3 regions of the Pseudomonas sp. TMB3-21 genome follow, and region 2 is predicted to be linked to each of the others. Evidence: riboswitches for the same ligand, from Rfam matches in the RefSeq annotation. Region 2 holds a riboswitch; each other region holds the start of a gene.
What was found. Region 2 has a riboswitch for cobalamin ahead of cobW (cobalamin biosynthesis protein CobW). Riboswitches for the same ligand answer to the same signal wherever they lie in the genome.

Region 1 (6,469 bases), 750 kb from region 2:
CTTGCTGGCGATGACATTCTTGGTCCAGTGATGATTCAACTTGCCGCCCGGCAAATCGACGATTTTGATCGGCTGCGACTTGATCGCCGTCTCGCCCGCTTCGTAATGGAAACGCAGCAAGCGATCCGTGTCCGCGACGTACAGGTCAGTACCAACCAGCGTCATGCCAAAAGGAGAGCTGAGGTTTTCCAGAAACACCGTGCGTGTTTCGGCAACGCCATCGTGATCGGCATCGCGCAACAGAGAGATTCGATTCGCGCTGGGCACGCCGGCACCGGCGCGGCCCATGACTTTCTCGGTGACCCAGCCTTTGATGCCTTTGCTGTCGTCAGGCTTGGACGGTGCATTGGTTTCGGCCACCAGTACGTCGCCATTGGGCAGCACGTAGAGCCAGCGCGGGTGATCCAGGCCTTCGGCAAACGCCGCGACTTGGGTTCCCGCTGCCGGAACCGGTTTGGCTCCTTCGGGCCACCCGATCGCGGGCGCGATGTTCACAGTCGGTATCAGGGTCTTGTTCGGTTCCGGCAATTTTGGCGATGGCCCGGTGCCATCGGACACCTGCAGCGTGGAGGTTTCGCCGCAGGCCGCAAGCCCTCCGGCGAGTACGATGACGAGAGCGAGTTGGGGCTTGCGCATGCTGATCTTCCCTATGAATGCAGTGGCTTGATCAGTAGAGAAGCGCAAACCCGCGATGGTTCAACCGATCAGCCACGCGCTTCCTTGAGGAGCAGGGCGATGCCGGGGTGATAGTTGCCGGCCTCATTGTGCAACTTGCGGTAGGCGTACGGGAAATACCAGGCGACGGCGCAGGTGTGTTCCTTCTGCAAATCGTCGACCATGTCCTGGAGCTCTTCCGGGGTGGCGCTGTGCTGGGATTTTTGCGGCGCTACGAACAGGCAGCCGAGTTTCAGATCGCTGGCGTAGCTGATTTTCCTCGCCTCGCTGGTGATATCGGCCAATGCCTGTGTCAGGTTCAAGCTGTTGACCTTCGGCCAGCGTTGTGAGGCCTGAATGAAGGCACGCTCTTCGCTGGTGGCAATCAGCAAGTCGGCGCGAGCGTTGCGTTCACCTTCTTCATTCTGTTTGCGGGTCGGTGTTTGCTGCAGCGTGACCATTTCCGCCATCCACGCAGCGGCCGAGAGCACGCTGAGGTTGGCTTTTTCGTCATGCCAGTAAGGCGTTTCGTTATCGCCGCGCACGGCGTTGAAACGGTCGATGCAATCGAACCAGCGTTCGAGCGCCGGGCGCAGGAATTCCAGCTTTGGATTGCTGATGATCATGCCTTGCATGTGGCTCACCCTTGTTATTGTAATGTGGCAGATGTGGCTCTTTGATATCACTGCTTGAAGTGTGGCACAAGATCGGCGACAGCAAATGGATCGACGTAAGTTATTTACCCCGCTGCCTCCCGGCTTCAATTGACGCTCCACCCCCAACCCTCTAACCTTCGCCGCTTGTTTCAGGTGCTCTGTGGCCGTGGCCGACAGGGTGAAACAGGGAAACCGGTGAGTGCGCTCTTCCAGTACATGGGAAGCCACAATCCCGGCGCTGCCCCCGCAACGGTAAATGAGTAAACACTGCGTCTTGAGCCACTGTGTCGATTGTCGACATGGGAAGGCGCGCAGTCAGGCGAACGCCGCTCATGAGCCCGGAGACCGGCCTGATTCATCCAACGGCATCACGGTGGGCGATGCCAGGCTTTTTGCCGTCTATTCTTGTGTCTGCCCGCCGTTATCCAGTCTCAACGGAGAGCTCCCCCATGACCGATTACCCTGATCGTGACGAACGTCATCTGGCGCGCATGTTGCGCAAAAAAGCCGTGATCGACGAACGCATCGCCAATTCCCCCAACGAATGCGGCCTGCTGCTGGTGCTGACCGGCAATGGCAAAGGCAAAAGCAGTTCGGCGTTCGGCATGCTCGCACGGTCGATGGGCCACGGCATGCAGTGCGGCGTGGTGCAGTTCATCAAGGGGCGCAACTGTACCGGTGAGGAAATGTTCTTCCGGCGCTTCCCGGAACAGGTCCGCTTTCATGTGATGGGCGAGGGCTTCACTTGGGAAACCCAGGACCGCCAGCGGGACATCGCCGCCGCCGAAGCCGCGTGGGAAGTCTCTTGCGAACTGCTGCGCGATCCGTCGATTGGCCTGGTGGTGCTCGACGAATTGAACATCGCGCTGAAGCATGGCTACCTCGATCTCGATCAGGTGCTCAGCGACCTGCAAGCGCGACCACCGATGCAACACGTAGTGGTCACCGGTCGGGGTGCAAAACCGGAGATGATCGAACTGGCCGACACCGTCACTGAAATGGGTGTGATCAAACATGCTTTCCAGGCCGGGATCAAAGCGCAAAAAGGCGTAGAGCTGTGAACCAGCCACGTCATTGCCCGGCGGTATTGATTGCCGCGCCGGCTTCCGGCCAAGGCAAGACCACCGTCACCGCCGCGCTGGCCCGGTTGCACCGCAATCAGGGGCGCACGGTACGCGTGTTCAAATGCGGACCGGACTTTCTCGACCCGATGATTCTCGAACGCGCCAGCGGCGCGCCGGTGTATCAATTGGACATGTGGATGGTTGGCGAGCAAGAAAGTCGCCGACTGTTGTGGGAAGCCGCCGCCGAAGCCGACCTGATTCTGATCGAAGGCGTCATGGGGCTATTCGACGGTACGCCGTCCAGCGCCGACCTGGCGCGACACTTTGGTGTGCCGGTGCTCGCCGTCATTGACGGCACGGCGATGGCGCAGACCTTCGGTGCCCTGGCGTTAGGGCTGGCGAAATACCAGCCGGATCTGCCGTTCGCCGGCGTCCTGGCCAATCGCGTCGGCACCCTGCGTCACGCGCAATTGCTGGAAGGCAGTCTGACCGAAGGTTTGCGCTGGTACGGCGCTTTGTCCCGCGAGACCGGGATCGAATTGCCAAGTCGCCATCTCGGCCTGGTCCAGGCCAGTGAATTGAACGATCTCGATGTGCGCCTCGATGCGGCGGCCAACGCGCTGGCCAGCAGTTGCGAAGTGGCGCTGCCACCGCTGGTGGAATTCGCCGCGCCAGACGTTATCGCTGTCGAGCCATTGCTGGCCGGCGTGCGGATTGCGGTGGCGCATGACGAAGCGTTTGCGTTCACCTACGGTGCAAGCCTGGATGTGCTGCGGGCCATGGGCGCCGAGCTGCTGTTTTTCTCGCCGATCCGAGATGCCGATCTGCCCGAAGCGGACAGCCTTTATCTGCCCGGTGGCTACCCGGAATTGCACCATGTAGCGTTGTCGCAGAACACCTCGATGCTGGAGGCCATTCGCGCCCATCACGCGGCGGGCAAACCGCTGCTGGCCGAATGTGGCGGCATGTTGTATCTGCTCGACTCGCTGACCGATGTCGAAGGCACTCGCGCTGAACTGGTCGGGTTACTGCGCGGCGATGCGGTGATGCAAAAGCGCCTCGCCGCGCTGGCCTTGCAAGCGGTCGAGCTGCCGGAAGGCCTCTTGCGTGGCCACACCTACCATCACTCGCTGACCTCCACCGAACTTGAGCCGATTGCCCGCGGGCTGAGCCCCAATGGCGGGCGCGGGGCGGAGGCGGTGTACCGCGAAGGGCGAATGACGGCTTCGTACGTGCACTTTTATTTTCCGTCGAATCTTTCAGCGGCTGCCGCGTTGTTCGCGCCCGACCTTAAGGACGCCTTCGCGAGCAGGCTCGCTCTCACAGTTGAAGATATGTTGCCTGAAGAAACTCGTTCCACTGTAGGAGCGAGCCTGCTCGCGAAGGGGCCATGAGCGACAACGCCTTCACTCAGGCAGAGCGCGAGGCCGTCTACAAAGCCATCGCCGAACGCCGCGACATGCGCCATTTCACCGGCGGCACCGTCGAGCCCGAACTCCTGCAACGCCTGCTCGAAGCCGCTCATCACGCGCCAAGCGTCGGCCTGATGCAGCCCTGGCGCTTCATCCGCATCAGCGATAAAGCGTTGCGCGGTGAGATCCGCCAACTGGTAGAAGCAGAGCGCATCCGCACCGCCGAAGCCCTCGGCGAGCGCAGCGACGACTTCATGAAACTCAAAGTCGAAGGTATTAATGACTGCGCCGAAGTACTGGTCGCGGCGCTGATGGACGACCGCGAGCGACACATATTCGGCCGTCGCACGCTGCCGGAAATGGACATGGCCTCGCTGTCCTGCGCAATCCAGAACCTGTGGCTGGCGTCCCGTGCCGAAGGGTTGGGCATGGGCTGGGTGTCCTTGTTCGAGCCGCAGGCACTGGCGGATCTGCTGGGCATGCCGGCCGGCGCGAAACCGCTGGCGGTGATTTGCCTGGGCCCGGTCGAGGCATTCTATCCGGCGCCGATGCTGGTACTCGAAGGCTGGGCGCAAGCGCGTCCGCTGAGCGAAATGCTCTATGAAAATTATTGGGGAGTGGGGCAATGAGTGTGGCGTTATTGAGTGTCGCCGCGGTTGCGCTGGATGCGCTGCTGGGCGAACCGAAACGCTGGCATCCGCTGGTGGCGTTCGGCCGTTTTGCCGATCGCATCGAGCGCCGTTTCAACGGTGAAGGTCGCGGCTGGCGCAGTCATGGCGTTACCGCGTGGGTGATCGCAGTGGTGCCGCTGACGTTGCTGGCCACGGCGTTTTCCTGGGCGCCTTACATCGGCTGGATGATCGAAATTGCGCTGCTGTATTGCGCGCTCGGCATGCGCAGCCTTGGTGAGCATGTCGAGCCGGTCGCGAAAGCGTTGCGCAGCGATGACCTCGATGAAGCGCGCAGGCGGGTCGGTTATCTGGTCAGCCGCCAGACCAGCGAGCTGGATAAAACCGAAGTCGCCCGCGCCGCCACCGAGTCGGTCCTGGAAAATGGCAGCGACGCGGTGTTCGCCGCACTGTTCTGGTTTGCCGTGGCCGGTGCACCCGGCGTGGTGCTGTATCGCTTGAGCAATACGCTTGATGCGATGTGGGGTTATCGCAACGAACGCTTCGAGCGCTTCGGCTGGGCGGCCGCGAAGATCGACGACGTGCTCAACTACATTCCTGCCCGCCTGGTGGCGTTGACCTACGCACTGCTGGGTAAAACCCGACTCGCGCTGAAATGCTGGCGCACCCAAGCGCCGCAGTGGGACAGTCCGAATGCCGGTCCGGTGATGGCCGCAGGCGCCGGTGCATTGGGGGTCGAACTGGGCGGGGCGGCGATTTATCACGGTGAGTTGCATCAGCGCCCGCAACTGGGCGAAGGCGTGCTGGCGGACGCCGATTCGATTGATCGTGGCTGGCAATTGGTCCAGCGCGGGGTATGGTTATGGCTGCTGATTCTCTGCGTCGGAGCTGAATTTTATGCTTGAACACGGTGGACGCTTGCGCCAGGCCGCGCTCGAATACGGCATCGCCGAAGGCGAGTGGCTGGACCTCTCGAGCGGGCTCGCGCCCTGGCCTTTTCCTGTCCCGGAAATTCCCCTGCGCGCGTGGGCACGCTTGCCGGAAATCGACGATGGCCTGGAGCAGGCAGCTTGCGACTATTACGGCGCCGCACACTTGCTGCCGGTGGCCGGCTCACAGATGGCGATTCAATTGCTCCCGCGCTTGCGCCGCGTCGGCAAGGTCGGTGTGTTGTCGCCGTGCTACGCCGAACATGCCGAAGCCTGGCGCCGCAGCGGTTACATCGTGCGTGAGGTGCTGGAGCAGGAAGTCGATTTCTATATCGATAACCTCGACGTACTGGTGGTGGTCAACCCGAATAATCCCACCGGTTTGAGCCTGCCTCCGAGCCGACTGCTCGGCTGGCACACAAAAATGGCGCAACGCGGTGGCTGGCTGGTCGTCGACGAAGCGTTCATGGACAACACGCCGCAGTTGAGCCTGGCGCCTTTTGCCCATTTGGTCGGTTTGATCGTGCTGCGTTCGTTCGGCAAGTTTTTCGGCTTGGCCGGGGTGCGTCTGGGCTTTGTGCTGGCTGAACGCAAATTGCTCAGATTGCTCGCCGAACAGGTGGGGCCCTGGGCCGTCAGCGGGCCCACTCGCGTCATCGGTCAGGCCTGTCTGCTCGACACCGACGGCCACGCACGCCAACGCCTGCGCACCGAAGAAGCCAGTGAGCGGTTGCGGCAGTTGCTGGAAAAATCCGGCTTCCCTGCGCAGGGCGGCTGCGCGTTATTTCAATGGGTGGTCACCGACCGTGCCGAGCAGCTGCACGACTTCATGGCCCGGCGCGGCATTCTCTTGCGACTGTTCATCCACAGCAGCAGCGTCCGTTTTGGTCTGCCCGCTGACGATTGCGATTGGCAGCGCCTTGAGCAAGCATTTATGGCGTTCAACAAGGAAACCCGATGACCACGTTGATGGTGCAGGGCACCACTTCCGATGCCGGCAAAAGCACACTGGTGACGGCATTGTGTCGCTGGGTCACGCGCCAAGGCGTGCGGGTGGTGCCGTTCAAGCCGCAGAACATGGCACTCAACAGTGCCGTGACCGCAGACGGTGGCGAGATCGGTCGC
Region 2 (6,469 bases):
GCTGCTGAAATACGTCAAGGGCAACGCCAGCTGTTCAGCCAGTTCTGTCAGGCCCGCTTCCTCACGCTTCAAATCGATACTGGCCAGGGCCTTGATCTGATGAAGCCCGATCTGATGCGCTTGCAGGGCCTGATCGAGCAGGGCCCGCAACGTGCTGGCCGGGCAGCCGCGCTGGCAGCCCAGGCCGATCACTAATGTCGGCGCTGCGCTGGCATCTGTCATGCGTCGTATTGACCAGCGCTTTTACGGCGGAACAACCATGCACTGATCAGGCCCAGGGCCAGCCAGAAGGCGATGTTGGTCAACTGCGAAGCGATTTTGAACTGTGATTCCAGCGCTTGCGGGGCGAGCATCGAATGTACTTCCGGCTGCGGTGCGCCGATCACGTGCGGGACGGCGAGGATTGCCACGCCCAGAACCTTCATCAACCAATGACGGCTGAACACGATCAAGGCGATGCCGACTGCGGTGGAAGCGGCCGTGCAGATCCACCAGACCTGGCGCTGGGCCAGATCGGCGGCGGCCGTGCCCGGCAACTCAGGTGGCAGGCCCAGTGTCGGCGCCAGCACGAAGGTCGCGTAACCGGCCAGACCCCAGAGCAGGCCCTGAGCGGTTTTGGTCGGCGCGCGCAGGGTGTAAAGACCGGCGAGCATCAAGGCGAAACCGACGGCCACTACGAGGTTGCCACCGGTGGTGGCCAGCACGCGCTGCCAGCCATCTTGCGGTTCCCATGCTTCGCCATCGTGGCTGTGTGCGGCCGCACCGGCAGCGTGCTCGTGAAGTTCAACGGCAGCCGGTTCGGATTTTTCGTAGGTCTCGGCCTGGGTAATCAGCGGCGAAACCCAGAAGCTTTGTAGCAGTGTCAGCAACAGGGCGGCCAGCAGCCCGGAGAAACCTGCGGTTTGCGCGATACGCTTGATCATGTCGGCAGGTCTCAATGGCACGGGAAGGCAGCGCTGTGACGGGTATCGTGCGCGGCGTTGTGGACCGCTTCAATGTGCGAGAAACCGGCGAAATACACCAGGGACACACCAAGGATCGATGCACATACGGCAGCAGTCAGGCGTTGGGTCAGGGTTGTGGTGGTGCTTTTATCGGCAGTGCTGCCGGTGCTGCTGATGGTCGACATGGCGCTTCCCTCTGGTCTGTCAGCGGGTGAATAGAGCGCATGAAATCCCTGCGGATCAGGCACGCAGAGGTTCGAACAGCGCCCGCCCACCGCGGGTTTGTCATTCAGCGAACGAAACGATCACTGTGTGTTGCGGGCCGGTCTCCGGGCTCACGAGGGGTTTGGCGTCAGCCGAAACCTGCAAGCACCACCTTCCCATGTCGATAACCCGACACAGTGGATCTGACGCTTCGCTCGCTTACCGTTGCGGGGGCAGCACCGGACTGACATGGCCTTGAGTAAAGCACATGATTCACCGGTTTCCCGTTTCACCCTGTGAAGGGCACCCGTAACAAAGCGTGTAGGAGAGCATGGGCGGGGGTTTGGCGTCAATTAGCATGGGTTCTCATCTTTGTGCCGAGGGGGCTTGCCTGTGGTAAGGAGATTTGCCTGTGGCGAGGGGGCTTGCCCCCGTTGGGTTGCGAAGCGACCCCATCATTCTTCCAGAAATACCGCGCGAGCAGGTCTGACGACGGCTTCGCCGCCGAACGGGGGCAAGCCCCCTCGCCACAGGAAAATCCTCATCACAGGCAAGCCCTTCAATAAAAGCAAGTCCCCTGACCACAATCGTCGGCGACGACTCCCGGACATTGACCCGCTCCCACGCGATGCGTAGCCTTGCGCCTTCGAGGTTCTTCGGCACTTGCCGAAGCTAAGAAGGGAACGCGGTCAATGCCGCGGCTGCCCCCGCAACTGTGAACGGTGCTGTTTGCTGCCACGCCACTGCAGATCCTGTCCTACGGATCCGCGGGAAGGCGCAGCGAATGCCAGGCCCAACGGCCGGCACACCGTCAGCCAGGAGACCTGCCTCGACACAGATTCTCACTACAACCGGGCGGGGTGATCCGGTGGCGAACTCTTCCGCGCGCGTCTGTCGCAGCGATTGTCGTCCCGTATGCCCGCCACCTTGCGATAGGGCATCCGATGAAAACACTGGCCAAACTTCCCGTCACCATCGTTACCGGTTTCCTCGGCTCGGGCAAAACCACCTTGCTGCGGCACATGCTCGACAATGCTCAGGGGCGTCGTATCGCGGTGATCGTCAACGAGTTTGGCGAGCTGGGCATCGACGGCGAAATCCTCAAGCAATGTTCGATCGGCTGCACTGAAGAGGAAGCCAACGGCCGCGTCTATGAACTGGCCAACGGCTGCCTGTGCTGCACCGTTCAGGAAGAATTTTTCCCGGTGATGCGTGAGCTGGTTGCCCGTCGCGGCGACCTTGATCACATCCTCATCGAAACCTCGGGCCTGGCCCTGCCGAAACCCTTGGTGCAAGCCTTCCAGTGGCCGGAAATCCGCAGCGCCTGCACGGTTGACGCGGTGATCACCGTGGTCGACAGCCCGGCCGTTGCCGCCGGCACTTTCGCGGCGTTCCCGGATCAGGTGGATGCCCAGCGCAAACTCGACCCGAATCTGGACCACGAATCGCCGCTGCATGAGTTGTTCGCCGATCAACTGGCGAGTGCCGACCTGGTGATCCTCAACAAGTCCGATCTGATCAGCCCCGAAGACCTTGCCCGCGTGCGCCTGGAAGTCGCCGAAGAACTGCCGCCCGCCGTCAAGGTCATCGAAGCCAGCAGCGGCCGCGTGCCACTGGACGTACTGATCGGCCTCGGCGCCGGTTCCGAAGAACACATCGACAGCCGCCACAGCCATCACGATCATCACCATGAAGGTGAAGACGATCACGACCACGATGCCTTCGACTCCATCTCCATCGAACTGCCGCAAGCCGACGAAAGCCTGCTGCTGGATGCGCTGACGCAACTGGTGGTCAAGCACGGCATTCTGCGCGTGAAAGGGTTCGCGGCGATCCCGAACAAACCGATGCGCCTGCTGATTCAGGGCGTGGGTACGCGGTTCGACAAGCATTTCGACCGTCAGTGGGGAGCCGATGAAGCGCGCACCACGCGCCTGGTGCTGATCGGTCAGGAGCTCGACGCCGCGTTGCTTGAAGCGCAACTGCGCGCCGCGCTCAGCGCTTAAGCCATGCACCTGCTCAGGACCCAGCCCGGCGGCTTTGTTTCGGATGACAATATTGCCGACCTCGGCCAGACGCCCGCCGAGCTGGTGATCTTGTGCAGCGGCGATTCCAGCCTCGCGTTGCTCGCGGAAGCGGCGCAGCAATTGCCCGATGATTACCCGAGCGTTCGCTTGGCCAATCCGATGCAGGTGCAAAATCATGCGTCGGTGGATTTGTACGTCGACGATGTATTGCGCCACGCCAAGGTCATTCTGATTTCCCTGCACGGCGGCATCGGCTATTGGCGTTACGGCGTCGAGCGCCTGGTCGAGCTGGCCGCGCGCGGCGTGCAGCTGATTCTGGTGCCGGGTGATGATCGCCCGGACCCGGAGCTTAGCGACCTCAGCACCGTGAATGCGGAAGATCGCGATCGCCTCTGGCAGTTTCTGCGTCAGGGCGGAATGAACAATGCGCTGAACTTCTTTCATTGCCTGGCGAGCGGTTGGCTCGGTCGCGATTACGCCTGGGCCGAGCCACAAACCCTGCCACGCACCGCGATCTACCATCCGCGCAAAAGCCCTGCGAACCTGAGTGACTGGCAAGGCGAATGGCAGCCCGGTCAAGCCGTGGCGGCGGTGCTGTTTTATCGCTCGCACTTGCAGGCCGCGAACACTGCGTTCATCGATGTCTTTTGCCAGCGCCTGCAAGCGGCCGGCTTCAATCCGTTGCCGATTGCCGTGGCCAGTCTGAAAGAACCCGGCTGCCTGACGGTGGTCGAGGACTGGCTTGATGAGGTTGGCGCCAGTGTCATTCTCAACACCACCGGTTTCGCCCAGTCCAGCCCTGAAGCGCCGCATTTGCGACCCTTTCGCCGCAATATTCCGGTTATTCAGGCGATTTGTGCGCAGGACAACGAGCCCGGCTGGCGCGCCAGCGAGCAGGGCCTTGGCCCCCGTGACCTGGCGATGCACATTGCGCTGCCGGAACTGGACGGGCGAATCATCAGCCGCCCGATCAGTTTCAAGGATCTGGCGTGGCGCAGCGAGCGCAGTCAGTCGGACGTCGTGTGCTATCGAGCCCAGCCCGAACGCATGGATTTTGTCGCTGAACTGGCGCGGCGCTGGGTTGATCTGGCGCGTGTACCCAACACGGAAAAACGCATCGCCCTGATCCTCGCCAACTACCCGACCCGCGACGGACGCATCGGCAATGGCGTCGGTCTCGACACCCCGGCCGCAGCACTGAATATCCTGCGGGCGTTGCATCAGCAAGGTTACCCGCTGCCGGCCGAACTGCCGGACAGTGGCACCGCGTTGATCCAGCAATTGCTCGGCGGCGTCAGCAATGACCTCGACACCCTCGACCAGCGTCCTTGTCATCAAAGCCTTCCGCTTGATGACTACCTGCAGATGTTCGACGCGTTGCCGCAGGCCAATCGCCAAGCCGTGCTGGAACGCTGGGGGCCGCCGGACAGCGATCCGATGTACCGTGGCGGACGGATGATGATCGCCGGGCTGCGCTTTGGCCTGACCTTCGTCGGGATCCAGCCAGCGCGCGGTTATCAGGTCGACCCGAGTGCGGTGTATCACGACCCTGATCTGGTGCCACCACATGGTTATCTGGCGTTCTATTTCTGGCTGCGAAACACCTACGGTGCCCACGCGGTAATCCATGTCGGCAAGCATGGCAACCTCGAATGGCTGCCGGGCAAGGGTGTCGGGCTCTCGGAGCACTGCTGGCCGGATGCGTTGCTCGGGCCGATGCCGAACATTTATCCCTTTATCGTCAACGATCCGGGCGAGGGCGCGCAGGCCAAGCGGCGCACGCAAGCAGTCATCATCGACCACCTGATGCCGCCGCTGACTCGCGCAGAAACCTATGGGCCACTGCGCAACCTCGAACTGTTGGCAGACGAATATTACGAGGCGCAACTGCTCGATCCGCGCCGTGCCCGCGAGTTGCAGCGCGACATTCTGCAACTGGTGCGCGACACGCACATCGATCGCGAATTGCAACTGGACGAGAAGCTGGACAGTGATGCCGATGCGGCGATCTGGCTGCCGCGTCTGGATACCTATCTGTGCGATTTGAAAGAGTCGCAAATCCGCGATGGCTTGCACATTTTCGGCGAGTCACCGAGCGGGCGTCTGCGCATTGATACGTTGCTGGCGTTGCTGCGCATACCCCGTGGTGATGGGCGCGGCGCGCAGTCGAGTTTATTGCGTGCGCTGGCCAAGGCGTTTGAGTTGGGATTCGATCCGCTGGAGTGTGCGTTGGCCGAGCCGTGGCCTGGGCCGCGCCCGGTGGAATTGCTAACCGTCACCGAAGAGCCCTGGCGCACCGCCGGCGATACCCGCGAAAGGCTGGAGTTGTTCGCCGCTCAACTCATCGCGCAAACGCTGATTCAGCCTGAAGCCAACCCCGACCTCTGTAGGAGTGAACCTGCTCGCGATAGCGGTGTGACAGCCAATAGGGTTATGACTGACCCACCGCTATCGCGAGCAGGCTCACTCCTACAGGGACCGAGGTGGGTGGAGGTAGGAGCCATCCTCGACCACCTCCGCGAAGTCGTCGCACCTCGCCTTGATGCCTGTGGCCCCGCCGAAATGAGCGGCCTGCTCGACGCCCTCAGCGGCCGTTTCGTCCCGGCCGGGCCGAGCGGGGCACCGAGTCGCGGGCGCCTGGACGTACTGCCGACCGGGCGCAATTTTTACACGGTGGACGTGCGCAACCTGCCGACCACCACGGCGTGGCGGATCGGTTTCCAGTCGGCGAACCTGATTCTGGAGCGGCACCTGCAGGATCACGGTGATCACCTGCGTCAGCTCGGTTTGTCGGTGTGGGGCACAGCGACCATGCGCACCGGCGGTGACGACATCGCCCAAGCCATGGCGCTGATGGGCGTGCGGCCGGTGTGGGCGACGGGCAGTCAGCGGGTCGACGATTTTGAAATTCTGCCGTTGAGCCTGCTTGACCGGCCACGGGTTGACGTGACGTTGCGCGTCTCGGGATTCTTCCGCGATGCTTTTGCCAATCTGATTCGGCTGTTCGATGCGGCCGTCCAAGCCGTGGCCGGGCTGGATGAACCTGACGACCTCAATCCGTTGGCCGCCAAAGTCCGCGCCGAGCGCGAAGCGTTGCTGCAGTCGGGGCTGGATGAGGAGGCTGCGAGACGACAGGCGGGTTGGCGAATTTTCGGGGCCAAACCCGGCGCTTACGGTGCCGGTGTGCAGGGCGCTATCGACGGTCGTTTGTGGCAGAGCCGCGAGGACCTCGCCGAGGTGTACCTGAACTGGGGTGGCTACGCCTATGGCGGTGCGGACGAAGGCACCGCCGCC
Region 3 (6,469 bases), 710 kb from region 2:
CGCTCAAACTTTCTACAGCGCCGATTCGTCTATATTGCACCCGGAGCGGATCTGGTCTTTGTAGCAGCTGGCGCAGCCTGCGTCCGGCTGCGAAGCAATCGTAAACCGGTCAACGCGGGGAATCAGGACAACCGTGATCTCTGGACTTACGACTGCTTCGCAGCCGGACGCAGGCTGCGCCAGCTGCTACAGAATCGTGGTTATCACTGACGGCAGTCACCATCAACCTTTGCTTTTGCTCGGATCGGCAGAACGCGGGAAGGTGCGTTCTTCTTCGAGGGTGCCGTCCTCGCGGTGAATTTTCAGGGACGCAGTTTTGCCGTCCAGAAATTCGCGCGCCAGTTTGATGATTTCCGCCTTGGTCGAAGCCGTTTTCGAAGCACGGTCCGCGCCTTGCTTTTTCAATGACCAGCCGGTGTCGGTTTTGGTGATGTGATAGTTGTCCATCCGATCTCCTCGCGCCCGTGGCGCATTAGCGATGTGGTGTGCTGTTGACCGCTGCCCTCGTCATGAGTTTAAAAAGTGGTCGGGGGATGACCCTGCTTGGTGTTAAATAGGCCACCTCAGGCTACAGCTCACACCCTGTCGCGTATTCAGTGCAACGAGAACCGATATGAACGCCTATTCCAACACCAGCGAATTCCCTGCCATCGGCACAACCACGGTGGTCAGCGCATGATTGAAGTGACTGAAGTTTCCATTGCCGAGCTGCGTGCGGCGCTCGAATCCGGCCGGACCACGGCGGTCGAACTGGTTCAGGCCTATCTGGAGCGGATCGAAGCCTTCGACGGGCCGACCACCCCGACCGCGCTGAACGCAGTCGTGGTGCATAACCCGCAAGCACTGGAAGAGGCACGCGCATCCGACGCGCGCAGGGCCAAAGGCGAAACACTCGGCCCGCTCGATGGCATTCCTTACACCGCCAAGGACAGCTACCTGGTGAAAGGTCTGACCGCTGCGTCGGGCAGCCCGGCCTTCGTCAATCTGCTGGCCCATCGCGACGCATTCACTATTGAACGGCTGCGCGGCGCCGGGGCGATCTGCCTGGGTAAAACCAACATGCCGCCGATGGCCAACGGCGGCATGCAACGCGGCGTCTATGGCCGGGCGGAGAGCCCGTATAACGGCGACTACCTCACCGCGCCTTTTGCCTCGGGTTCCTCCAATGGTGCAGGCACAGCGACGGCCGCCAGTTTCGCTGCCTTCGGCCTCGCCGAAGAAACCTGGTCGAGCGGTCGCGGGCCGGCGTCGAACAATGGTCTGTGCGCCTACACGCCGTCACGCGGGGTGATCTCGGTGCGCGGCAACTGGCCGCTGACGCCGACGATGGACGTGGTTGTGCCGTTCGCCAGAACCATGGCGGATCTGCTGGAAGTGCTCGATGTGGTGGTCGCGGAAGACCCCGACACCCGCGGCGATTTGTGGCGTTTGCAACCCTGGGTGCCGATTCCGAGCGTTGCCTCGGTGCGCCCGGCCGCTTATCCGCAATTGGCGGCTGATAGCGCTGCGCTGGCCGGCAAGCGCTTCGGCATACCGCGCATGTACATCAACGCCGACCCCGACGCAGGCACCGCGCAGGCGCCCGGCATTGGCGGGCCAACGGGCCAACGGATCAACACGCGGCCTTCGGTCATCGCCCTTTGGCAAGAGGCCCGACACGCGCTCGAAGCTGCCGGCGCGCAAGTGATCGACGTCGACTTCCCGCTGGTCTCCAATTGCGAAGGCGATCGTCCAGGCGCACCGACGGTGTTCACGCGAGGCCTGGTGTCCAAGGAATTTCTCCACCACGAATTGTGGGACCTGACCGCCTGGGCCTTCGATGATTTTCTGCAAGCCAACGGCGATCCGCAGCTGAACCGCCTTGTGGATGTCGACGGCCCGCTGATTTTCCCGCACGACCCCGGCACCCTGCCCAACCGTGAAGGCGATCTCGTCGCCGGCATGGACGAATACGTGCGCATGGCTGAACGCGGCATCACGCCGTGGAATGAAATCAGCACGGTGGCGGACGGCTTGCGCGGGCTCGAGCAAACCCGGCGCATCGACCTTGAGGACTGGATGGATGAACTGGGCCTGGATGCGGTGCTGTTCCCGACCGTCGCAGACGTCGCACCGGCCAATGCCGATATCGAGCCAGCGTCGGCCGATATTGCCTGGAGCAACGGCGTCTGGGTGGCCAACGGCAACCTCGCCATCCGTCATCTCGGCGTGCCCACGGTGACGGTGCCGATGGGCGTGATGGCAGATATCGGCATGCCGGTCGGGCTGACATTTGCCGGGCGCGCCTACGACGATTCCAACCTGTTGCGCTTCGCCTCGGCATTCGAATCGACAGGGTCAAAACGCCTGATCCCGCCGCGCACTCCGCCGCTGTCTGCCCGCTGAAAAATCGGGACTGGAGCATTCAGTCCCGCCTCTCCAAGGCTACTTGACCAGACGCTTTTCCTTGGACGGCCGATAGCCGAAATAGGCGCTGTAGCATTTACTGAAGTGGCTGGGCGACACAAAGCCACAAGCCACCAGTACGTCCACCTGGGACAGTTCCGTGTGCTGCAGTAACCGCCGGGCCTCGGTGATGCGCAGCTCCATGTAATAGCGTTGCGGCGTGGTACCCAGTTGTTCCTTGAACAAACGCTCCAGCTGGCGGCGTGAACGACCGGCGTAAATCGCCAACTGCTCCAGTTCCAGCGGTTCTTCAAGGTTGGCGTCCATCAGCTTCACCACTTCTCGCAGCGGTGCACTGACGCAGACATTTTCCGCCAGCTTGATGCGCCGATAGCGCGATTCCTCGAACGCCAGAATATCCTCGATGCCTTCAACCAGCGCCTTGTCGTGCAAGCCCTTGATCCAGTCCAGCGCCATGTGAAAAGCCCCCGAAGGGCTGGACGCGGTAAGCCGGTCTCGATCGATCACATAAGGTTCGCTGGTGACATGGGTGGCTTTGGAAATTTCCGCCAGTGCCGGACGGTGCTCGGGGTGAATCGCACAGCGGTAGCCATCGAGCACCCCCGCGCTGCCGAGAAACCACGCGCCGTTCCACAGGCCGGCAAGGATAACGCCGTGATCCGCCGCCAGCCGCAGCAAGTAGTTGAGTTCATCGCCGGCGTTCAGTTCGGTGCGGTAGCCGCCGCAAATCACCAACAGATCGAGGTCATGGATTGCCGATGTATCGATGCGCCCGTCGGGGCGGATCACCAGACCGAGGTCGCTGATGACCTCGCCGTCATGCAGGCCGAAGGTGCGCGATGAGAACAAACCCGGGCGCAGCAGATTGGCCGTGACGATCGTGTCCAGCGCTTGGGTGAATGCGGGCAGGGAGAAATGCTCAAGCAGCAGGAAACCGGTGCGGGTGATCCGAGCCGGCTGAGATGGCTCATTCAGATAGCGGAGGTTTTTGCCCTTCATGCCACCGCTGAATTGACGTCTTTCGGTCAAGGTGCGACTCACTCGGCTGCGTTGATGAACCTGGCGTCAGGTGCGCTGATGAAACGCCATGCTAACCGTAGATCTTCGACAAATATATCAATCCTGATACATGCCCCCTCGCACCTGTGGTACATAACCATGACCGCGCGATCCAAGAGGTTTGCTTATGTGCCGCTCTTCCCGTTTGCCGCTGCTCGCCGCCCTGCTCGCTCTGTTCGCGGGCGCCGGACACGCCGCCACGCCTTCGCCGGCACCCGACAGTCTGCAACCGCTGCTGGCGACCATGTACGAACGCCTGAACATCGGCGATCTGGCGGCGTTGGCCAAGTGGGACAGCGGCAAGCCGATCCAGGACAACGCGCGGGAGGCGCTGGTCATCGCCGATGCACGCAGGCAGGCCACGCAGAACAAGGTCAACGCGGACGAGTTCGCCGACCTGATCGCCGCGCAGATTGAGGCCAGCAAAGTGGTGCAATACGGGCGACTTGCGCAATGGCAGGCAGCGGGCAAGGCGCCCCCTACCCCTCGACTAGATCTGGAGAAGCAGATTCGCCCGCAACTGGATCAGTTGCAGCAGCGTCTGTTGCAGCAATATGCGGCTTTTTCGCGGTATCGCACCGACCCGGATTGCCCGCACTGGCTGGGCAAGACCCGCGCAACGTTGATCAAGGATCAACTGCACGGTCAGGCGCTGATCCGCGCGTCCGGTGAACTGTGTGCCGTCGGCCGCTGACGCCAGGCCTCCTCGACATCGCACCCGCTGAAAAAAATCCGGACCGCTACGACGCCCGATCGACTACCATGCCCGCCGCCGGTTTCCAAATGGGATTAATAGGGAATCCGAGGTGCCTTGCATGGCATCAAACGGAACTGCCCCCGCAACTGTAGATGCCGAGCCTGCTCCTCAACTGCCACTGGGATGATTCCCGGGAAGGCTGGAGCCAGGCGACGACGCATCAGTCAGGAGACCTGCCGGCCAAGCAAATCACTAACCGGCGGGGTGTCCGGGAAGGACATCCTTGCGCCCGGTTCCCGAGTTACAACGGCAGCGATCAACGATGTGTTTCCAGTCCGTACCCTGCTTTTATGTACGGTCAACCGGAGATTGCGTCATGCGGCTGTCGCGCCTTGCCACCCTCGTCACTGCCTTGGGTTTTTCCACCCTCGCCCATGCGGCACCGACTCACTATCCCCTGACGGTGGAAAACTGCGGCAGCACGCTGACGTTTGCCCAGGCGCCGAGCCGCGCGGTGACCATTGGCCAGGCCGGCACCGAGATGCTCTACGCCATGGGCCTGAGCGACAAGGTGGTCGGCACTTCGTTGTGGTTCAACAATGTGTTGGCGCAATACCAGCCCGTCAATGACCGCATCGAGCGTCTGGCCGACAACGAACCGAGTTTTGAAGCGGTGATCGGCAAGCGTCCGCAACTGGTCGCCGTCGAGCTGGAATGGATGGTCGGGCCGCAAGGCGCGGTCGGCACCCGCGAGCAGTTTCATGAGATGAACATCGCGACCTACCTGATACCCTCCGATTGCGAAGCCAAGGACAACCTGGTCGGCGCCGACGGCACGCGGCTCGAAGCCTTTCGCGTTGACAGCCTGTACAAAAGCATCAGCCAACTGGCGCAGATTTTCAACGTGCAGGCGCGCGGCCAACAACTGATAGCAACGCTCAAGGCCAGCCTGGCGAAGTCGGTGGCGACGGCCGCGCAGAACAAGGATTTGCGCCACACCAGCGCACTGTTCTGGTTCTCCAGCGCCAGCCTCGACATCGACCCTTACGTTGCCGGACACAAAGGCATTCCCGATTTCATGCTCAACACCCTGGGCGTGCGCAACGTGGTGGAATCCGACGAAGAATGGCCGACCGTGGGCTGGGAAACCATCGCCAAGGCCAACCCGACCTTTCTGGTGATCGCGCGCATGGACCGCCGCCGCTTCCCGGCTGACGACCACCTGAAAAAACTCGAATTCCTGCGCAGCGACCCGGTCACCCGCAACATGGACGCGGTGAAACACAACCGCATCATCATTCTCGATGCGATGGCCATGCAGGCCAGTGTGCGCATGTTCGAGGGTCTGGAAACCCTGGCGACGGCCATCCACGGCTACGACCTGGGGCAATGACGGCGATGCTGATGCGTACAGTCCTCGCGCTGGTGACCTTACTGGCGGCAGTGATTGCCGGCGTGACCATCGGTGAAACGGCCATTGAGCCGGGCGTGGTGTTTCAGGTGCTCGCGAACAAACTGTGGGCCGCCGGTCATGTGCTCGACCCGATCGATGAAGGCATCGTCTGGAATTACCGCCTGACCCGCGCCCTGGTCGCCGCGGCCTGTGGTGCCGGGCTGGCGACGTGCGGGGTGATTCTGCAATCGCTGTTGCGCAACCCGTTGGCCGATCCTTATCTGCTGGGCATTTCCGCCGGTGCCTCGACCGGCGCCGTGCTGGTGACGCTGCTGGGCTTGGGTGCGGGGCTGATTTCGCTGTCAGTCGGCGCGTTTGCCGGCGCGGTGGCAGCCTTCGCGGTGGTGGTGTTGCTGGCGCGGGCCAGCGGTGCGCCGGGGCGAACCGGGCAGATTATTCTGGCGGGGATCGCCGGCTCGCAGTTGTTTAATGCGCTGACCGCGTTTCTGATCACCAAGTCGGCCAGCGCCGAACAGGCGCGCGGCATCATGTTCTGGCTCTTGGGCAATCTCAGCGGGGTGCGCTGGCCGTCAGTGTGGCTGGCGGTTCCAGTGGCGTTGGTCGGTTTGCTTGTTTGCCTGTGGCATCGGCGCACACTCGACGCCTTCACGTTTGGTGCCGACTCGGCCGCCTCGCTAGGCATCGCGGTGCGTCCCGTGCAATTTCTGCTGATCAGTTGCGCGGCGCTGGTGACGGCGGTGATGGTCTCGATTGTCGGCTCGATCGGCTTCGTCGGGCTGGTCATCCCCCACGCTGCGCGGCTGTTGTTGGGCACCCAACATGCCCGCCTGTTGCCGGCCAGTGCGCTGGGGGGCGCGGTGTTCCTGATTGCCGCCGACATCCTCTCGCGCACG

Region 1: it holds a riboswitch for cobalamin, as region 2 does, so the genes downstream of both, cobO (cob(I)yrinic acid a,c-diamide adenosyltransferase) here and cobW (cobalamin biosynthesis protein CobW) in region 2, are expected to answer to the same signal.
Region 3: it holds a riboswitch for cobalamin, as region 2 does, so the genes downstream of both, ACYZTS_RS17740 (ABC transporter substrate-binding protein) here and cobW (cobalamin biosynthesis protein CobW) in region 2, are expected to answer to the same signal.

The regions. Positions count from the first base shown of each region.
Region 1 is NZ_CM142718.1:5,326,267-5,332,735, reverse strand. It holds gene ACYZTS_RS24235 (PQQ-dependent sugar dehydrogenase) at 1-636, opposite strand, end outside; gene ACYZTS_RS24230 (hypothetical protein) at 705-1,289, opposite strand; cobalamin riboswitch at 1,445-1,678, shown strand; gene cobO (cob(I)yrinic acid a,c-diamide adenosyltransferase) at 1,760-2,371, shown strand; gene ACYZTS_RS24220 (cobyrinate a,c-diamide synthase) at 2,368-3,768, shown strand; gene bluB (5,6-dimethylbenzimidazole synthase) at 3,765-4,415, shown strand; gene cbiB (adenosylcobinamide-phosphate synthase CbiB) at 4,412-5,320, shown strand; gene cobD (threonine-phosphate decarboxylase CobD) at 5,313-6,305, shown strand; gene ACYZTS_RS24200 (cobyric acid synthase) at 6,302-6,469, shown strand, end outside.
Region 2 is NZ_CM142718.1:4,575,272-4,581,740, reverse strand. It holds gene ACYZTS_RS20780 (cobalamin biosynthesis protein) at 1-222, opposite strand, end outside; gene ACYZTS_RS20775 (CbtA family protein) at 219-923, opposite strand; gene ACYZTS_RS20770 (CbtB domain-containing protein) at 935-1,129, opposite strand; cobalamin riboswitch at 1,248-1,474, opposite strand; cobalamin riboswitch at 1,781-1,994, shown strand; gene cobW (cobalamin biosynthesis protein CobW) at 2,093-3,154, shown strand; gene cobN (cobaltochelatase subunit CobN) at 3,158-6,469, shown strand, end outside.
Region 3 is NZ_CM142718.1:3,866,415-3,872,883, reverse strand. It holds gene ACYZTS_RS17760 (DUF2188 domain-containing protein) at 223-447, opposite strand; gene ACYZTS_RS17755 (amidase) at 676-2,385, shown strand; gene ACYZTS_RS17750 (GlxA family transcriptional regulator) at 2,425-3,435, opposite strand; gene ACYZTS_RS17745 (chorismate mutase) at 3,593-4,159, shown strand; cobalamin riboswitch at 4,222-4,417, shown strand; gene ACYZTS_RS17740 (ABC transporter substrate-binding protein) at 4,539-5,555, shown strand; gene ACYZTS_RS17735 (FecCD family ABC transporter permease) at 5,564-6,469, shown strand, end outside.